DNA from 3 places in the Streptomyces sp. NPDC006872 genome. Region 3 is predicted to be linked to each of the others. Evidence: riboswitches for the same ligand, from Rfam matches in the RefSeq annotation. Region 3 holds a riboswitch; each other region holds the start of a gene.
The links. A riboswitch is a leader RNA that binds a small molecule or an ion and turns the genes downstream of it on or off. The one in region 3 is predicted to bind thiamine pyrophosphate.
Positions count from the first base shown of each region.

Region 1: another riboswitch for thiamine pyrophosphate. It lies ahead of thiC (phosphomethylpyrimidine synthase ThiC); the one in region 3 lies ahead of ABZ725_RS35085 (thiamine ABC transporter substrate-binding protein).
Region 2: another riboswitch for thiamine pyrophosphate. It lies ahead of thiO (glycine oxidase ThiO); the one in region 3 lies ahead of ABZ725_RS35085 (thiamine ABC transporter substrate-binding protein).

Region 1 is NZ_JBEYIL010000003.1:200,659-207,218, reverse strand. Features, by position in the region: gene ABZ725_RS09905 (SsgA family sporulation/cell division regulator) at 1-89, shown strand, start outside; gene ABZ725_RS09900 (YibE/F family protein) at 401-1,663, opposite strand; TPP riboswitch at 2,524-2,713, shown strand; gene thiC (phosphomethylpyrimidine synthase ThiC) at 2,706-4,508, shown strand; gene ABZ725_RS09890 (hypothetical protein) at 4,618-5,631, shown strand; gene ABZ725_RS09885 (VWA domain-containing protein) at 5,628-6,560, shown strand, end outside.
Region 2 is NZ_JBEYIL010000017.1:139,751-146,310, reverse strand. Features, by position in the region: gene pknB (Stk1 family PASTA domain-containing Ser/Thr kinase) at 1-649, opposite strand, end outside; gene ABZ725_RS39080 (thiazole synthase) at 853-1,647, opposite strand; gene thiS (sulfur carrier protein ThiS) at 1,651-1,851, opposite strand; gene thiO (glycine oxidase ThiO) at 1,848-3,023, opposite strand; TPP riboswitch at 3,021-3,132, opposite strand; gene ABZ725_RS39065 (hypothetical protein) at 3,185-3,535, shown strand; gene ABZ725_RS39060 (FAD-dependent oxidoreductase) at 3,582-4,826, shown strand; gene ABZ725_RS39055 (Rv2175c family DNA-binding protein) at 4,912-5,277, shown strand; gene thiE (thiamine phosphate synthase) at 5,378-6,025, shown strand; gene metF (methylenetetrahydrofolate reductase [NAD(P)H]) at 6,139-6,560, shown strand, end outside.
Region 3 is NZ_JBEYIL010000014.1:110,682-117,241, forward strand. Features, by position in the region: gene ABZ725_RS35075 (ABC transporter ATP-binding protein) at 1-473, opposite strand, end outside; gene ABZ725_RS35080 (iron ABC transporter permease) at 473-2,161, opposite strand; gene ABZ725_RS35085 (thiamine ABC transporter substrate-binding protein) at 2,137-3,231, opposite strand; TPP riboswitch at 3,314-3,421, opposite strand; gene rlmN (23S rRNA (adenine(2503)-C(2))-methyltransferase RlmN) at 3,444-4,550, opposite strand; gene ABZ725_RS35095 (phosphatidate cytidylyltransferase) at 4,705-5,931, opposite strand; gene frr (ribosome recycling factor) at 5,931-6,488, opposite strand.

The DNA of each region.
Region 1 (6,560 bases), on a different contig from region 3:
TGGGCCAGGAGGGTGCACTCGCCGACTTCGACGCGCATCTGGACGAGGCACTGGACCGGATCCTCGCCGAGGAGCAGAGCGCCGGCTGACGGGACGGCGGCGAGTGGTGGCAGAACGCTTCGCCACTGGTGAAGCCATGCAGGAACGCTTCTCCTGTGGTGATGCGGCCGTGTTCGGTCGAAGGGGCCTTCTCAGGCCGTCTCGGGGCGTCTCGGGCTTCCTGGGGGCTCTTTCCGGTCCTGCCGGGGTGCCCTTTGGCCCTTGATCGGGTGCTCCCCCCGGCGGACCCTGCCGGGGACCTGACGAAGAGCCGGCCGCGCGCCCGAGCAACCGGCTCTCGGGCACTCTCCCGCGCGCCCGCCCTCTCTCTCTCGCTCTCCCGCCCTCTCGCCCTCTCGCCCTAACGCTTGCGTCGTCTGCCGCGGCCGCCCCGGCCCTGGGCAGGACCAGTCGTCGTCGTTGCCACAGCAGCGGCCGGAGCCGTCGGAGGCACCGGAGTCGTCTCCTGGGCCGGCACGGACGCCGTTCCCGGCCCCGGCCGGTCGGCGGCGACCACCAGGGCAGCCAGGGCCGTCGTGACGGGCACGGAGGCGACCAGGCCGATCGACCCCACCAGGGTGCGCACGATCTCCTCGGCGACCAACTCACTGTTGGCGACCCCGCCCACGCTGCTCTGCGCGATCGAGAAGAGCAGCAACAGCGGCAGCGCGGCACCCGCGTAGGCGAGGACGAGCGTGTTGACCACGGACGCGATGTGGTCCCGGCCGATGCGGATGCCGGCCCGGTACAGCCCGCGCCAGCCCATCGACGGGTTGGCCTCGTGCAGTTCCCAGACAGCGGAGGTCTGGGTGACCGTCACGTCGTCGAGGACACCGAGCGAACCGATGATGATGCCGGCGAGCAGCAGACCGCTCATGTCGATCGACGGGTACAGGCCGTGGATCAGGCCGGTGTTGTCGTCCGTGTTGCCGGTGAGCGCCGCCCAGTCGATGAACACTGAACCGAGGACGCCGATGAGCAGCAGTGAGATGAGTGTGCCGAGCACCGCGACGGATGTGCGGGCCGAGAGGCCGTGACACAGATAGAGCGCGATCAGCATTATCGCGCTCGCCCCCACGACCGCCACGACCAGCGGGTTCGAGCCCTGCAGGATCGCGGGCAGCACGAAGAAGTTCAGCACCAGGAAGCTGATGGCCAGCGCGACCAGCGCCATGACGCCCCGAAGCCGCCCGACGACCACGACGGCGACCGCGAAGATGATGGCCAGCACCCCCATGGGGATGCGCCGGTTCACGTCGGTCACCGAGTACTGCAGGTCCTTCGGCGCGGACGGCTCGTAGGCGACCACGACCTTCTCGCCCTGCTCCAACTGCCGTGACTGGTCCGGCTGGACGATCTCCGTGAACGTACGGCCCTTGTCGTTGCCGGTGTCCACGCGGATCGTGGCTCTCTTGCAGGAGCCGCTCGCCTGCTGCTGCGCGGACGAGCCCTCGGCCGTCGAGGTGTCGCCGGTCGGGGTGTCGCCCGAGGCGTTCACCGACGCGCAGCTCACCTTCACGACCTTGGTGACCGTGGCCTGCTGGGTCTGCCGGTCGAAGCCGACTCCGGTGCGTTCATGCGCCGGAGCACCGCCTGGCCACAGCACGACGAGCCCGACCAGCACCGCCGCACCGAACGGGATGAGGATGGCCGCGATGACCTTGCGCAGGTGCTGGGAGACAGGGGCGGCCGGGCCGTGACTGTGGCTGTGACCGTGGGAATGCCCCTGGCCCCCGCCGGAACCCGGCCCGTGCCCGTCGCCCGGGCCCGAGCCGTGCCCCCCGCCGGAACCGGGGCCATGACCGTGTCCGCCGCCGGAACCCGGCCCGTTTCCGTTGCCTTCGCCGCGGCCATGGTCGTGTCCGCCGCCGTGGCCGCTGCCGTGGCCTTCGCCCGGGTCGCTCCGAAGACCGTCACCATGCCCGCGGCCATGCCCGCTGCCAGGACCGCGGTCGGGGTTCCGCCCATGACCGTGCTCGTGGTCACGGCCGTATTCGTCGCCGGGGCCAGGGCCGTACCCATGCCCTTGGCTGCGCCCGTTGCCGTTGCCGTTGCCGTTGCCGTTGCCGTATTCGTAGCCGTTTCCGTGCCCGTTGGCGGGCGGCCTCTGACCGGGCCCTCCGCCAGAGTCTGGCCCTCGGCCCTGTCCCGGCCCTTGACCTCTGGGAGCGCCGCCGCGCGGCCGTCCGTCCAGCCCACTCAGCCCACCCAGTCCACCGGCGTATCCCGGCCCCTGATCGAGGCCATGCCCGTGGTTGTGGCCGGGAGCGTGACCACCGTTGAAAGCGTGGTCCTCACCGGGGCCGCCTCCAGAGCCGTTGCCGTTACCGGGGCCGCTGCTCGGGCCGTTTCCGGCACCGGGCCGACGGGGCGGCTCGGGCGGTGGGTACGGGGGCTGGTGTGTCGTGGTCACCGACCGATCATCGCAAGAACGACAGGGGCCCTCTGTTCACCGCGCCCGAATTGACGCTAGCGTGGAGGCACCTTTGCACACGCGGGAGCTCGGAGCACCGGGCTGAGAGGGCGCTGACCTCCGTCTTCGCGATGTTTCACGTGGAACGTCTCTTGAGTCGAGTGATGTTTCACATGAAACGTCGGCAGGCGGTAGCCGCTGCGTCGACCGCCGAACCTGTTACCGGGTAATGCCGGCGTAGGGAGTAGGTCTCATGACCAACAAGGACGCACGCACGCCTGCCTCCGTTCGGGATGAAACGTCCCAAGAGGCCGGGAAGTCCATCGGCTGGCACAAGGGATACGTCGAGGGCACTCGCCCCGATCTACGGGTGCCGGTCCGACAGGTGCATCTCACCAACGGGCAGTCGGTCACGCTGTACGACACCTCTGGTCCGTACACCGATCCGCTCGTCGACACCGACGTCCGCAGGGGGCTGCTGCCGCTGCGCGACAACTGGATCATCGCCCGTGGTGACACCGAGGAGTACGCGGGCCGTCCCGTCCGCCCCGAGGACGACGGCATCAAGCACACCTCGCCGCGCGGCGGTCTGCGCAATCTCGACGCGGTCTTCCCGGGGCGGCCGCGGCTCCCGCGCCGTGGCCGGGACGGCAAGGCGGTCACTCAGCTCGCGTATGCGCGCCGGGGGGAGATCACACCCGAGATGGAGTTCGTGGCCATCCGGGAGAACGTTTCTCCTGAGGTGGTCCGCGAGGAGATCGCGGCGGGCCGCGCGGTGTTGCCGGCCAACGTCAACCACCCGGAGATCGAGCCGATGATCATCGGCAAGCGCTTCCTGGTGAAGGTCAACGCCAACATCGGCAACTCGGCGGTGACGTCCTCCATCGAGGAGGAGGTCGAGAAGATGACCTGGGCGACCCGTTGGGGCGCCGACACGGTCATGGACCTGTCCACCGGCCGCAATATCCACACGACCCGCGAGTGGGTCCTGCGCAACTCCCCCGTCCCCATCGGCACGGTGCCGCTGTACCAGGCGCTGGAGAAGGTCGACGGCCGCGCCGAGGAACTGACCTGGGAGATCTACAAGGACACGGTCATCGAGCAGGCCGAGCAGGGCGTGGACTACATGACGGTCCATGCCGGTGTCCGTCTGCCGTACGTCCCGCTCACCGCCAACCGGAAGACCGGCATCGTGTCGCGTGGCGGCTCGATCATGGCGGCCTGGTGCCTCGCGCACCACCAGGAGTCGTTCCTCTACGAGAACTTCGAGGAGCTCTGCGAGATCCTCGCCGCCTACGACGTCACGTACTCGCTGGGCGACGGGCTGCGGCCGGGTTCCATCGCGGACGCCAACGACGAGGCGCAGTTCGCGGAGTTGAGGACGCTCGGGGAACTCAACCGGATCGCGAAGCGTTTCAATGTTCAGACGATGATCGAAGGCCCGGGCCATGTCCCGATGCACAAGATCAAGGAGAACATCGACCTTCAGCAGGAGATCTGTGATGAAGCTCCGTTCTATACGCTCGGCCCGCTGACGACGGACGTCGCGCCGGCGTACGACCACATCACTTCCGGCATCGGTGCCGCGATGATCGCCTGGTGGGGCACGGCCATGCTCTGCTATGTCACGCCCAAGGAACACCTGGGCCTGCCCAACCGTGACGACGTCAAGACGGGCGTCATCACCTACAAGATCGCCGCCCACGCAGCCGACCTCGCCAAGGGGCACCCCGGTGCGCAGGAATGGGATGACGCGCTGTCCGACGCCCGCTTCGAGTTCCGCTGGGAAGACCAGTTCAACCTCGCCCTCGACCCGGACACGGCACGGGAGTTCCACGACGAGACACTTCCGGCGGAGCCGGCGAAGACGGCGCACTTCTGCTCGATGTGCGGGCCGAAGTTCTGTTCGATGAAGATCAGTCAGAGCATCAACGAGCGGTTCGGTGGAGGGGTCGCCGACGGGGCCTCGGCCGAGGAGATCGCCGAGGGGATGCTGGAGAAGTCGAAGGAGTTCGCGGCGAGCGGAAGCAGGGTGTACCTGCCGCTGGCCGACTGACGCCCCTGGATTGGCGCTGCCCGATCAGGCTCGATGCCTGGCAGGCGCCGGGCTCAATGCCTGGCCGGAGGCAGCGCCATGAGAGGCGGCTGTGACGGGGGAATGGACCTTGGAGTATCTGAAGACGACGAAGCCGGTCCGATCATTGGTCTGGCAGGGCGGTGACCTGGTCGATGTCGTGGGCGGCCGGGCCTGGAACCGCGCCGGTGCGGAGCGCCGTACGGCTGCCGATCGCGGTTCGGGGTTCGATCAGTTCGACAGATGCGTCGTCTCGCCCTCCGGCCGCTACAGCGTCGTCCATACCGAACGCGGTGCCAGAGCCCTCTTGCTCGACGGAACAAGTCCCGTCCGTGAGCTGACTCGCAGCTCCTACCACGACGAGGACTTCGACTACCCCGTGGCGCTGGCGGTTCTGCCGGACGGCCGGGAGGTCCTGGTCCACTGCCCGGAGGAGTACAACGTGCTCCAGGTCGAGGAGGCGGCGTCCGGACAGCGGCTCACGACCGGAGCCCGCGAGGCGAAGGACGTGTTCCACTCCCGTCTGTCGGTGAGCGGGGACGGCAGACATCTACTGGTTGCGGGCTGGGTGTGGCACCCGTACGGAATCGTAGAGGTGTTCGATCTGGAGGCCGCGCTGACCGACCCGGCCGTGCTGGACGGATACGGGGTGCTGCCGATGGACCCGGGGATCGATGCCGAGGTGGTGTCGGCGTGCTGGCTCGACGACGACCGCCTGGCGGTGGCGACCGGAGAGGAGTTCCTCGACGACGAGGAGGTTCCCGCGCTCGGACCTCGTCGGATCGGTGTGTGGTCACTGTCCGATCGTGCCTGGGTGCACCGGAGCTCGGTCGACTTCGAGGTCGGCACGCTGATCGCGGGAGGCGGTCGAGTCGTCTCGTTGAACGGACACCCCCGGCTGATCGACGTCAGGACCGGGGAAGTGCTGGAGGAATGGCCCGAGGTGGCGGTTCCCCGACGTGAGGGGGCGTACGGCGTCACCCACATACCGACACCGGTCGCGGCGCTGCATCCGGACGGCACGCACTTGGCGGTCGCTCAGGACGAGAACATCGTGCTCGTTCGGTTGCCGTCGGCCGTCGGCTCGGCAGACTTGCCTCCATGACAGCGCGATCCATGAGCAAGGGCGCCAATCTGCCGGTCGACGCACCGGACGTCCGGGTGGAACTCAGCTGGGCCGAGGGGGTCGGTGGGCCGGACATCGACGTCTCGGCGCTGCTGTTGACGAGCGACGGGCGGGTTCGTGACGACGGGGACTTCGTCTTCTACAACCAGCCGCTTCATGCGTCCGGCGCCGTGAGACACGTCGGCAAGCGGCGGGACGCCGGCGTCATGACCGACGCGGTCCATGTGGACCTCCGCTCGCTGGAGGCCGCCATCACGCGGGTGGTGCTGTGTGCGTCGGCCGACGGCGGCACGTTCGGGCAGGTGACCGGTCTGACGCTGCGGCTGTTCGGCACGGGCGGGCGGTCCGAGGTGGCACGCTTCGAGATGCAGGCCGACACGGAGACGGCGTTCATCGGCGGCGAGCTGTACCTGCGCGAGGGGCGCTGGAAGTTCCGGGCGGTCGGTCAGGGGTACGCCTCCGGACTCGCGGGAGTGGCCACCGACTTCGGGATCACGGTCGATGAGGATCATGCGGAGGCATCTGCTCCGCCGAGTCCGCAGCAACCGTCGACTCCGCAGAACCGGCTACGCCCACAGAACCCGCCGACACCACAGAACCCGCAGACGTCGCTGAGCCCGCCGACGCCGCAGAACCCGCCGGCCCCGTCGAGCCGGCCGGGCTCGGCTCCGGTTCCGCCGGTTCCGCCGAGACCCACTCGTCCGGACTCAGGGGCGATGACCCCACCTCCAGGTCCTCGGCTGACCAAGGGGGAGGAGCGGCTGCCCGTCGACATGCGCAAGCGGCTGTCGCTGCGCAAGGAGCAGGTGGCCGTCAGCCTGAGCAAGCGCGGAGCGGCGGGGATCACCGCGCGGGTCGTGCTCGTCCTGGACGCCTCCGGTTCCATGGCGTTCCTGTACTCCCGGGGC
Region 2 (6,560 bases), on a different contig from region 3:
GCGGCTTCTCACCGGTGAGCATCTCGTAGAGCACGACCCCGCACGCGTACACGTCGACCCGGGGATCGGCGGCGCCGGGCTGCTCGATCTGCTCGGGAGCGAGATAGGCGACGGTGCCGAGCACGGCCCCGGTGGTGCTGGTCACGGTGTCCACGGACCGTACGAGCCCGAAGTCGGCGACCTTGACCCGCCCGTCATCCCCTATCAACACGTTCTCGGGCTTCATGTCCCGGTGCACGAACCCGGCGCGGTGCGCGGCTCCCAGCGCGGCGAGCACCGGCTCCAGGATGTCGAGCGCGGCCCGCGGCTGCAGCGCCCCGCGCTCACGCAGCACGTCACGCAGGGTGCACCCGGCGATGTACTCCATGGCGAGATAGACGTACGACGCGTCGGCACCCTGATCGAACACCTGGACGACATTCGGGTGGGCGAGGCGGGCCACGGACTTCGCCTCCCGGATGAACCGATCGACGAACGCCCCGTCGGCGGCGAGCGCCGGGTGCATCACCTTGAGCGCGAGCACGCGGTCGAGGCGGGTGTCCACGGCCCGGTAGACCGTGGCCATCCCGCCGACCGCGATCCGCGCCTCGACGCGATAGCGGCCGTCGAGCACCTGCCCGACCAGAGGGTCCTGAAGGGTCGTGTCCACGCAGGCGAGTCTACGAGCAGCCACTGACACCACCCCCACCTCCACCACGATCGACCCCCGACTGCAGCCGACCTGTGACGCGAGTGGTGGACCGGCGGGTTGGCCGCCAACGGTGCACGGCCCCCACGGGCGAGGCCCACTTCTGGGCCGACTGCAACGGGTGGTGCGTGGGTGGGCGATGTTTTTCGGAGGTGGACCGGCGGTCAGAAGGCAGGTCGCTCGGGGTCCAGCGCCGCGAGGCCCTCCGCAGGAGAGGACGCCTCCGCGAAGTAGCGGCGGGGGATCCGCCCGGCGAGGCGGGCCGACCTGCCCGCCTCGACCCCGGCCCGCATGGCGGACGCCATCCGCTCAGGGTCCGGGGACCGCGTCACCGCCGACGCCAGCATCACCCCCGCACACCCCAACTCCATCGCCAACGCCACATCCGAAGCCGTACCGGCCCCCGCGTCGAGAATCACCGGCACCCGCGCGTGCTCCACGATCAGCTGAAAGTTGTGCGGGTTGCGGATGCCCAGGCCGGAGCCGATCGGCGAACCCAGCGGCATCACCGCGGCGCACCCCACGTCCTCCAGCTTCCGGGCCAGCACCGGATCGTCGTTCGTGTACGGCAGCACCGTGAACCCGTCGTCCACCAGCGTCTCCGCCGCGTCCAGCAACTCGATCGGATCCGGCAGCAGCGTCCGCTCGTCGGCGATGACCTCCAGCTTGACCAGGGACGTCCCCAGCGCCTCCCGTGCCAGCCGAGCCGTCAGCACGGCCTCCCCGGCGGTGAAACACCCCGCCGTGTTCGGCAGCACCCGGATGCCCAGCCGCTCCAGCACCGACAGCACGGAACCCCGCACCGAAGGGTCGACGCGGCGCATCGCGACCGTCGTCAGCTCGGTCCCGGACGCCACCAGCGCCCGCTCCAGCACCTCCAGGCTGGGCGCACCCCCCGTGCCCATGATCAGCCGGGACGAGAAGGACGTGCCTGCGAGGACGAAGGGATCGTCGGCCATGGTTCAGCCTCCTTGGACGGCGGTGAGGACCTCGACACGGTCCCCCTCGGAGAGGGACGTCGACGGCCACTGCGCGCGCGGGACGACGGTTTCGTTCAGGGCGGCGGCCACTCCCGAGGGGGCCGGGGTCAGCGCGCGTACGACGCTGTCGAGAGCCGTGCCGGGAGCGAACTCCCGGCGCTCTCCGTTGACCGAGATGTTCATGCGGGCTGCTCCTGGAGCGCGAAACGCCTGGGCGTGAAGGGACGGGCCTCGTCCGGGAGCTCCCCGGTGGCCAGGGCATGCGCCATCGCGTCACCGGTCACCGGCGTCAGCAGCACGCCGTTGCGATAGTGCCCGGTGGCCAGCAGCAGCCCCTCCAGCTCCGTCGGCCCGAGCAGCGGCGCGTTGTCCGGGGACCCGGGCCGCAGCCCCGCGCGGGTCTCCGTGAGCGGCAGCTCGGTGATCCCCGGGACCAGCTCATGGGCGTCGCGCAGCAGCTCGTACACGCCGCCCGCCGTCACCGTCGTGTCCCAGCCCAGCTCCTCGCTGGTCGCGCCCACGACCAGCTCGCCGTTCTCCCGCGGCACCAGGTAGACCTGGCTGCCGCGCACCACGGCCCGCACGGTCCGGCTCAGGAACGGCGCGTACGGCCGCGGCACGGTCAGCCGCAGCACCTGCCCCTTCACGGGCCGTACGGGAGGCAGGACGTCCTTCGGAACCCCGCTGAGCCGCCCGCTCAGGCTGCCCCCGGCGAGCACCACCTGCCCCGCCCCCAGCGTCGTACCGTCCCGTGCGACGATCCCCACGGCCCGCCCGTCCACGACGGACAGCCGCTCGGCCCAGGCGCGGTGGAAGACCACGCCCGCCCGCTCGCACCCGGCCAGCAGCGCCCCGGCCAGCCGCCGCGGATCGATCTGGTGATCGCCGTCCACCCGCAGCCCGCCGCGTACGCCGGGCGCGAGCAGCGGCTCCAGGCGCCGGCACTCCCGCCCGGACAGCCACTCCGACTCCAGCCCCGACTGCCGCTGCAGGGCGTGCAGTTCACGCAGGTGGGCACGGTCGTCGGCGTCCAGCGCGACCGCGAGCGTGCCGCAGCGCCGGTAGCCGAGGTCGTGTCCGGTCAGCTCGCTCAGCTCGGCCACGAAGTCCGGATAGCGGCGGGCCGAGGCGAGGTTGAGGCCGAGCAGGGTCTGCTCGCCGTGGTGCAGTTCGGTGACGGCGGCCAGCATTCCGGCGGCCACCCGGGCGGCCCCGCCGCCCGGCTCCGGGTCCACCACCGCCGTGGCGAAGCCGCGCTGCGCGGCCCGCCAGGCCGTGACAAGCCCGATGATCCCGCCCCCGATGACGAGGACGTCCGACGTACGTGGAGACGACGGTGACAGTGGAGACGACATGGGCGTCCAGCCCCTCCCTTCGCCGGCATGACCCGGATCAGGTTCGTACGGTCGGAGGCCGCCAGCCTCCCTCTCAGCCCGGTGCGTCCGGGCTCCCGCGAGTGCTCTACGTTGGCCACCCTAGCCCGACCCCGCACACCTCAGTAAGGGAGCCTGCGCCCATGGCACGGTCACTCGACGGCCTGGTCCTCGCCCCGGTCGCCGACCAGGCCCCCGGGCAGGTCGGCACCCGCACCCGCTTCACGTACCACGAGAAGGACGGCGTGATCTGGGCCGAGTACGCGGGCGGCGACGTCGTACGGGGGCATTTGGTGGGTACTCGGGAGGGAGACCGGCTCGACTTCCGCTACGTACAGCTCAAGTACGACGGGACGACGTCCTCGGGTCACTGCGCGTCGACCGTCGTGGAGCTGCCCGACGGCCGGGTGCGCCTCGACGAGACCTGGGAGTGGGAGTCGCAGGAGGGCAGCGGCACGAGCGTCGTGGAGCAGGTCACAGCGCAGGACGGCTGACTGACGGGGCGTCAGCTGGCTAGGGTGATCCGACTATGGTGATCAGGTGAGCGAGCAGACCCAGGAAGGCAGGCCCACGGCGCGGCGCGTGGTCGTCGTCGGCGCGGGCATGGCCGGCGTGCAGACCGCGGTCGCCCTGCGCGACCAGGGCTTCGACGGCACGGTGAAACTCGTCGGAGCGGAACCCCACCAGCCCTACGACCGGCCCCCGCTGTCCAAGGCCGTCCTGCTCGGCACGTCCGAGGGCTCCGCCTTCGACGTCGACTTCGAGGGCCTCGGCATCGAACTGGAGCTCGGCCGCGAGGTCCTCGGCCTGCGCCCCGCCGACCACGAGCTGGACGCCGAGCGCGGCCCGGTCCCGTACGACGTCCTCGTGCTCGCCACCGGCGCCCAGCCGATCCGGCTGCCCGGCGCCGAGGGCGTGCCCGGGGTGCACCTGCTGCGCACCCTGGACGACGCCGAACGGCTACGGCCCGTGCTCGCCCGACAGCACGACGTCGTGGTCGTCGGCGCCGGCTGGATCGGCGCGGAGTTCGCCACGGCCGCGCGCGAGGCCGGCTGCGCGGTCACCGTCGTCGAGGCCGCCGACCGGCCGCTGGCCGGGGCCCTGCCCGCCGAGGTCGCCGCCCCGATGGCCGACTGGTACGCCGACAGCGGCGCCGTTCTGCGCACCCACGCGCGCGTGGCGCGCGTCGAGCCCGGCGCGGTCGTCCTCGACGACGGCTCGCGGCTGCCCGCCGGCGCCGTCGTGGTCGGCATCGGCGCCCGCCCCGCCACCGCCTGGCTGGCCGGCTCCGGCGTCGAGCTGGGCGCGCACCGCGAGGTCGTGGCCGACGCAAGTCTGCGCACCTCCGTGCCGGACGTGTACGCGGTCGGCGACTGCGCCTCCTTCCCTTCGGGAAGGTACGGCGAGCGCCTTCTCGTCCACCACTGGGACAACGCCCTCCAGGGGCCGCGCACGGTCGCGGCGAACATCGTCGGCGCGAGCACCGACGAGCCCTTGGCCGTCTACGACCCCGTCCCGTACTTCTGGTCCGAGCAGTTCGGCCGTTTCGTCCAGTACGCCGGGCACCACGCCGACGCCGACCGCACCCTGTGGCGCGGCGACCCGTCCGGACCGGCCTGGACGGTCTGCTGGCTGCGCGAGGACCGTCTGGTCGCCCTGCTGGCCGTGGGGCGCCCGCGCGACCTGGCCCAGGGCAGGCGGCTGATCGAGGCGGGCACGCCCATGGACCCGCTGCTCCTCGCCGACCCGGCCAGACCGCTGAAGACGGCGACGGCCCCGGCCTGAACGCCCCGGTCCGCCCTGGCCCGAACGCCCCCGGTCGGACCGGCCCGACTTCCGACTGTCGGTGGCAGATGGCAGGCTTGTTCCCGTGACCGAGATTGACGCAAAGACCGATGTTCTCGTCCCCGCCTGGCTCACCCTGCCCGACATCGCAGAAATGCTCGATGTCGAGGTGACGCGCGTCCGGCAGCTGGTCAGGGACGGCCAGCTCATCGCCGTACGCCGTGGCGAGAACCGCGCACTGCACGTCCCCGCCGCTTTCATCGACGGGGACAAGGTGGTGAAGGGCCTGTCCGGGACCCTGACCCTGCTGCGGGACGACGGCTTCACGGACGAAGAGATCCTGGAGTGGCTCTTCACCTCCGACCCGACCCTCCCCGGCACCCCGGCGCAGGCCCTGAGTGAGAACCGCGGCACGGAGGTGAAGCGCCGCGCCCAGGCGCTCGCCGTCTGACCCGGCGACGCCTGGCGTCCGACCTGCGGATTCGAACCGAATGACCCGGTGTACGGGGGCCGCCGGCCCTCGTACACCACCACCCTGGGGGGACTTTCGTATGCCTGACACCGCCCGCGCCCGGCTCGGCGACGCCCGACTGTACCTCTGCACGGACGCCCGCACCCGCCAGGGCGACCTCCCGGAGTTCCTGGACGCGGTCCTCGCGGGCGGCGTCGACATCGTCCAACTGCGGGACAAGGGCATGGAGGCGGCGGCGGAACTGGAGCATCTCAGGGTGTTCGCCGACGCCTGCGCCCGGCACGGCAAGCTGCTCGCGGTCAACGACCGCGCGGACGTCGCCCACGCCGTCGGGGCCGACGTCCTCCATCTGGGCCAGGGCGACCTGCCGGTCCCCGCGGCCCGCGCGATCCTCGGCGCCGACGTCCTCATAGGCCGCTCCACGCACGCCGCGGCGGAGGCGGAGGCCGCCGCCGGCCAGGAGGGCGTGGACTACTTCTGCACCGGACCGTGCTGGCCCACCCCCACCAAGCCCGGCCGGCATGCGCCCGGCCTCGACCTGGTGCGGCACACGGCCGCCCTCGGCGCCGACCGCCCCTGGTTCGCGATCGGCGGCATCGACCTCGGCAACCTCGACGAGGTGCTGGCGGCGGGCGCCCGCCGGGTCGTCGTCGTCCGGGCGATCACGGAGGCGGACGATCCCGGCGCCGCGGCGGCGGAGTTCGCGAAGCGGCTGAGCGAGGCGTAGCCCGGCCGGGCCGGCCCCGGCCGCGCGTCCAAGGGGTGGACAACAAGTCGACAATTCGGGCAAATTTCCGGCATTCGGTTGGGGGACCGCCAGCCCCTGGCTAACCTGCGGGTATGGCCCTAGGAACCGCATCCACCAGGACGGACCGCGCGCGCACCGTGCGCGACATCCTGGCGACCGGCAAGAAGACGTACTCGTTCGAGTTCTACGCGCCGAAGACGCCCAAGGGTGAGCGAAGCCTGTGGAACGCGCTGCGCAGGGTCGAGGCGGTCGCACCCGACTTCGTGTCGGTGACGTACGGCGCCGGCGGCTCCACCCGGGCGACCACGGTCAAGGAGACCCAGCAGATCGTCGTCGACACCACCCTGACGCCGGTCGCGCACCTCACCGCCGTGGACCACTCCATCGCCGAACTCCGCAACATCATCGGCCAGTACGCCGACGCCGGGATCCGCAACATGCTCGCGGTGCGCGGCGACCCGCCCGGCGACCCCATGGGCGCATGGGTGCCGCACCCGCAGGGCCTGACGTACGC
Region 3 (6,560 bases):
TCGAGCATCAGCAGCCGGGGACGCGGCGCGAGGGCCCGGGCCAGCGCCACCCGCTGCTGCTCCCCGCCGGAGAGCGCGGCCACGGCCCGCCCCGCGGCCCCCGGCAGCCCCACGAGTTCGAGCAACTCCCGCACCCGCTCGCCCTGTCGGGCCTTGGGCATGCCGTGCATCCGCAGCCCGAAGGCCACGTTGCCGCCCACGTCCCGCTGCGGGAACAGCTGATGGTCCTGGAACATCAGCCCGAGCTCCCGCCGATGCGCGGGCACCCCCGCCTGATCGCTCCCGCCGAGCGACACCCGCCCGGAGTCCAGTGGTTGAAGCCCGGCCACCGCCCGCAGCAGCGTCGACTTGCCGCTCCCGCTCGGCCCCAGCACACACACCACCTCGTGCTCGGCGACGGCGAGATCGACGGCGTCCAGGACGGCCCGCCCACCGAACCGCACGGTCGCGCCCTCAAGTTCGAGAAGCGGCATCAGAACTCCCCCGTCCGATCGGTCCGCAGCCGCTCCAGCACCAGCAGGGCCACCGCGCACACCACCATGAGAATCGTCGAAAGGGCCATCGCCTGGCCGTAGTTGAGCTCACCGGCCCGCCCGAGCAGCCGCGCCACGGCGACCGGCAGCGTCGGGTTGTCGGGCCGGGCGATGAACACGGTCGCGCCGAACTCCCCCAGCGACACCGCGAAGGCGAACCCGGCGGCGACCAGCAGCGCCCGCCGCACCATCGGCAGGTCCACCTCCCGCCACACCCGCCAGGGCGACGCCCCGAGCACGGCCGCCGCCTCCCGCAGCCGCCGGTCCACCGCCCGCAGCACGGGCAGCATCGTCCGTACGACGAAGGGCACGCCGACCAGCGCCTGCGCGAGCGGCACCAGGATCCAGCTGGCGCGCAGGTCCAGCGGAGGCTCGTCGAGCGCGATCAGGAACCCGAAGCCGACGGTCACCGCGGAGACGCCCAGCGGCAGCATCAGCAGCGCGTCGAAGCCCCGCATCAGCCGTCCGGCGTCCCGGCGGGTGAGGGCGGCCGCGGCGAGCCCGCCGACCAGCACCGCGATCCCGGTCGCGGCGAGGGCGTACTCCAGCGAGTTGCCGATCGCCTCGATCGGCGGGACCAGGAAGACATTGCCGTCGTCGCTGGTCAGCGCCCGGTAGTAGGCGAAGTCGGGTGCGTCGAACGACCGCTGCACCAGCACCGCGAGCGGGAGCACGAGCAGCACGGCGATGCTCGCGAGCACCCCCGCCAGCAGCGACCACTGCCCGGCCCCGCGCGGCCGCCGCGCCGTCCCGGCCGCGTCCACCAGCCGCAGCGCGCTCTCCCGCCGTCGCACGGCCCGGGCGTGCACGGCGAGGACCGCGCCGACGGCCGCGAACTGGACGATCGTGAGGACGGCGGCCGTGGACAGGTCGAAGATCTCGGAGGTCTGCCGGTAGATCTCCACCTCAAGGGTCGAGAAGGTCGGGCCGCCGAGGATCTGCACCACACCGAAGGAGGTGAAGGTGAAGAGGAAGACCATCAGCGCGGCTGCCGCGACGGCGGGCCCGAGGGCGGGCAGGGTCACCGTGCGCCAGGCGCGCAGCCGGGACGCGCCCAGCATCCGCGCCGCCTCCTCCTGCCCGGGGTCGAGCTGCGCCCACAGCCCGCCCACGGTCCGTACGACGACCGCGTAGTTGAAGAAGACGTGCGCGAGCAGGATCGCCCACACGGTGGTGTCCAGCCGTACGCCCCACAGCTCGTCGAGCAGCCCGCCGCGCCCGACGAGCGCCAGGAACGCCGTGCCGACGACGACCGTCGGCAGCACGAACGGGACGGTGACCACGGCGCGCAGCACCTGCTTGCCCGGGAAGTCCAGACGGGCGAACACATACGCGCCCGGCAGCGCGACCAGCAGCGTGAGCACGGTGGAGGCGAGCGCCTGCCAGGTGGTGAACCACAGCACATGCCGGACGTCGGACTGGGCGAGCACGTCCCACAGCCGCCCGAACCGCCAGATCCCCTCGACGTGGAGCCCCCGGGCCACGATCGCGGCGACCGGGTAGGCGAAGAACACCGCGAAGAACGCGACGGGCAGGGCCATGAGCCCGAGCCGGGCCGCCGCGCTCCCCTTGGCGCCGCTGCCCTTCCTGCGGGCTGCTTCGGCTACTTCAGTACGAGCGAGGTCCATGACTTGACCCAGTCGTCGCGGTGTTCGGCGATCTTCGCCGGGGCGAGGGTCTCGGGGTCCTTCGCCTGCGGCCCGTACTGCGTGAACTCCGCCGGAACCTGCGCGCCCGTCCGCACCGGGTAGACGAACATGTTGAGCGGCATGTCCTCCTGGAACTCCTTGCCGATCAGGAAGTCGATCAGCGCCTTGCCGCCCTTGCTGTTGTGCGCGTTGCTCAGCAGCCCCGCGAACTCGACCTGCCGGAAGCAGGTGCCGGCCGCGACCCCGGTCGGGGCGGTGGTCGGCTTGGGGTCGCCGTAGATCACCTCGGCGGGCGGCGAGGAGGCGTACGAGACGACGAGCGGCCGGTCGGCCCCCGCCTTCTTGCCGCCGGCGGACCCGGAGAACTCCTCGTTGTAGGCCTGCTCCCAGCCGTCGACGACCTTGACGCCGTTGGCCTTGAGCTTCGTCCAGTACCCCTCCCAGCCTCCGTCCCCGTACTTCGCGGCCGTGCCGAGCAGGAAGCCGAGTCCGGGCGAGGAAGTGGACGCGTTCTCGGTGACGAGGAGGTTCTTGTAGGCGGGCTTGATCAGGTCGTCGAAGGAGGCCGGCGGGGTCAGCTTGTGCTCGGTGAAGTACGCCTTGTCGTAGTTGACGCAGATGTCGCCGAAGTCGATCGGCGTGACCCGGTGCTTCTCGGCGTCCAGCTGGAACGCGCCGCCGACCTGGTCCAGCCCCTTCGCCTCGTACGGCTGGAACAGCCCGTTGTCGAGCGCGCGTGAGAGCAGGGTGTTGTCGACGCCGAAGAAGACGTCGCCCTGCGGGTTGTCCTTGGTGAGGACGGCCTTGTTGACGGCCTGCCCGGCGTCGCCGTCCTTGAGGACCTTGACCCGGTAGCCGGAGGTCTTCTCGAAGTCGGCGAGCACGCTCTTGGACACGGCCCATGAGTCATGGCTGACGAGGGTGACGGTCTTGGACTGCGCCGACACTCCCTCGCCGCCGTCGCCGTCCGTGGGTCCGCATGCGGACAGCGTGGACAGCGCGACCAGGCCGAGCCCGACGGCCACGGCCATGAAGGTCTTGTTGTGCACTGGTTTTCCTCCTGGGGTTGGCCAGGAAGAGACGCGGCCCTGCCCGGGTGTCCGCGCGGGACATCCGGGCAGGGCGCAACAGCTCGAGTGATGACCGAACTTCCTACCCAGAATGACCTGGGCGAGGTTCAGAGGGTCTGCGGCCTGGATGCCGCACTCTCAGCGCTGTGGCGCTCCCCTGTCGGAATATGAAGATGTGTTTGGCTTAAAGACTACCGCTCGGTGGCCGCGAGCTGACCGCAGGCCCCGTCGATCTCCTGACCACGGGTGTCCCGGACGGTGACGGGCACCCCGTGCGAGGCGATCGCCTCGACGAACGCCTTCTCGTCCTCGGGCCGCGAGGCCGTCCACTTCGAGCCCGGCGTCGGGTTGAGCGGGATGAGGTTGACGTGCACCGGCTTGCCGCGGAGCAGCCGTCCGAGCCGGTCACCACGCCAGGCCTGGTCGTTGATGTCCCGGATCAGCGCGTACTCGATGGACAGCCGGCGCCCGGACCGCTCGGTGTACTCGAACCCGGCGTCCAGCACCTCGCGCACCTTCCACCGCGTGTTCACGGGGACCAGGGTGTCGCGCAGTTCGTCGTCGGGCGCGTGCAGGGAGATCGCGAGCCGGCACTTGAAGCCCTCGTCGGAGAACCGGTGGATGGCCGGCACGAGCCCGACCGTCGACACGGTGATGCCCCGCTGCGAGAGCCCGAGCCCGTCGGGGGCCGGGTCGGTGAGCGCACGGATCGAGCCGACGACCCGCTTGTAGTTGGCGAGGGGCTCGCCCATGCCCATGAACACGATGTTGGACAGCCGGGCCGGACCGCCCGGGACCTCGCCGTCCCGCAGCGCCCGCATGCCGTCCACGATCTGATGGACGATCTCGGCGGTGGACAGGTTCCGGTCCAGCCCCGCCTGCCCGGTCGCGCAGAACGGGCAGTTCATCCCGCATCCGGCCTGCGAGCTGATGCACATCGTCACCCGGTCCGGGTAGCGCATCAGCACCGACTCCACGAGGGTGCCGTCGAACAGCCGCCACAGGGTCTTACGGGTGGTCCCCTGGTCCGTCGACAGATGCCGGACGACCGACATCAGGTCCGGCAGCAGCGCCTCGCGCAGCTTCTCGCGCGAACCGGCGGGGATGTCGGTCCACTCCGCCGGGTCGTGCGCGTAGCGCGCGAAGTAGTGCTGGGACAGCTGCTTGGCACGGAACGGCTTCTCACCGATCTCCGCCACGACCTCCTTCCGCTCGGCGGGCGAGAGGTCGGCAAGGTGCCGCGGCGGCTTCTGGGCTCCGCGGGGGGCGACGAAAGTGAGTTCTCCGGGCTTAGGCATAGCCGTACCAGTGTCGCAGATCGAATCGTGTGACCGGTGCGGCGCTCATCACCCCGGCAAGCGCCTCGGGGGATCTCCAGGCGATCGCGACGCGACGGGCCCCCGCCCCGGAGACCGGGGCGGGGGCCCGTACGAGCCGTTCTGCGCGGGTGGGTCAGCCGGAGCCCACGAACAGCACGAACAACGCCCATACGACAGGAGCCGTGGGCAGCAGCGAGTCCAGCCGGTCCATGATGCCGCCGTGGCCCGGGAGGAGCGTGCCCATGTCCTTGATGCCCAGGTCCCGCTTGATCATGGACTCGCCCAGGTCGCCGAGCGTGGCGCTGGCCGCGACGGCGAAGCCGAGCACCAGGCCCTGCCACCAGGTGCCGTCGTCGATCAGGAACTGCATCAACAGCGCGCCCGCGAGCATCGCGAACGACACCGCGCCGAGCAGGCCCTCGCGGGTCTTGCCGGGGCTGATGCGCGGAGCCAGCTTGGTCCTGCCGAAACGCCAGCCGACGGCGTACGCGCCCGTGTCGCTGACGACCGTCAGCAGCAGGAACGTCATGACGCGGAACGCTCCGTCGTCGGAGGCCAGCATCAGGGCGACGAACGTGGCCAGGAACGGCACGTAGAAGGCCGCGAAGACGCCGGCGGTGACGTCCTTCAGATAGCCCTCGGGCGGTTCCGTCATCCGCCAGACCAGCACCGCGAGCGCGGTGAGGGCCATGGCGACCCAGGCGCCCTCGGCACCCCGGACGTAACCGGCGACGACCATCGCGGCGCCGCCGACCGCGAGCGGCACGAGCGGCGCCTTGATGCCCTTGCGCTCCTGCAGCCTGCTGGTCAGCTCCCACAGACCGACGACGACGGCGACCGCGACCACACCGACGAACACGGCCTTGACGACGAGCAGCGACGCGAGGATCACCGCACCGAGTCCGACCGCGACCCCTATGGCCGCGCCCAGGTCTCGGCCCGCGCTCTTCTTCTGCGGTGCGGGCGCAGGCTGAGGGGCGTCGGGCATGGGCTCCGGATTCTGCGGCACCGCCGCGTGGGGCCGTGCCGACGGGGTGTCGTCGCCGCGGGCGGCGTCGCCGTAGGGCTCGCTGCCGTAAGGCGTGCCGCCGTAAGGCGGGTTGCCGTAGGACGCGGTGCCGTAGGGCTCGTCTCGGAACAAGGGGCCGCCCGGCCGAGCGGCCCCCCGGTCGTCATCCTGGTTTCCGCCGTGCGCGGGTACGTCGGGGACGATGGGCATGGGGCGAGTCTGCTGCGCCTCAGGCGCATCGTACGCGGGACCCGCCGGGGCGGCCCCCTGGACAGGACCCTGGGCGGCGGGCCCCCAGTACCCGGCCCGTGACCCGGCTTGTGGCGGTGAGCCCCAGGAAGAGTCGTTCATCAGACCTCGAGAAGCTCCGCTTCCTTGTGCTTCAGGAGCTCGTCCACCTGGGCGACGTACTTGTGCGTCGCGTCGTCGAGCTCCTTCTCCGCACGGCGGCCCTCGTCCTCGCCGACCTCGCCGTCCTTGACGAGCTTGTCGATCCCGTCCTTGGCCTTGCGACGGACCGCGCGGATGGACACCTTGGCGTCCTCGCCCTTGCTCTTGGCGACCTTGATGTAGTCGCGGCGGCGCTCCTCGGTGAGCTCGGGGAACACCACCCGGATGATGTTGCCGTCGTTGCTGGGGTTGACGCCGAGGTCGGAGTCACGGATGGCCTGCTCGATGTTGCGCAGGGCCGTCTTGTCGAACGGGGTGACTACCGCCATGCGCGGCTCCGGCACGGAGAACGAAGCCAGCTGGTTGATCGGCGTCGGCGCGCCGTAGTAGTCGGCCACGATCTTGTTGAACATCGCCGGGTGCGCACGGCCGGTGCGGATCGCGGCGAAGTCCTCCTTGGCGACCACGACGGCCTTCTCCATCTTCTCCTCGGCCTCGAGGAGGGTCTCTTCGATCACCACTTGCTCCTGCGTGTCTTGAGTAGGCCCGGCTGCGGTTCCTTGCGGGGGCGGCGGCCGGCTGCGTCGCGT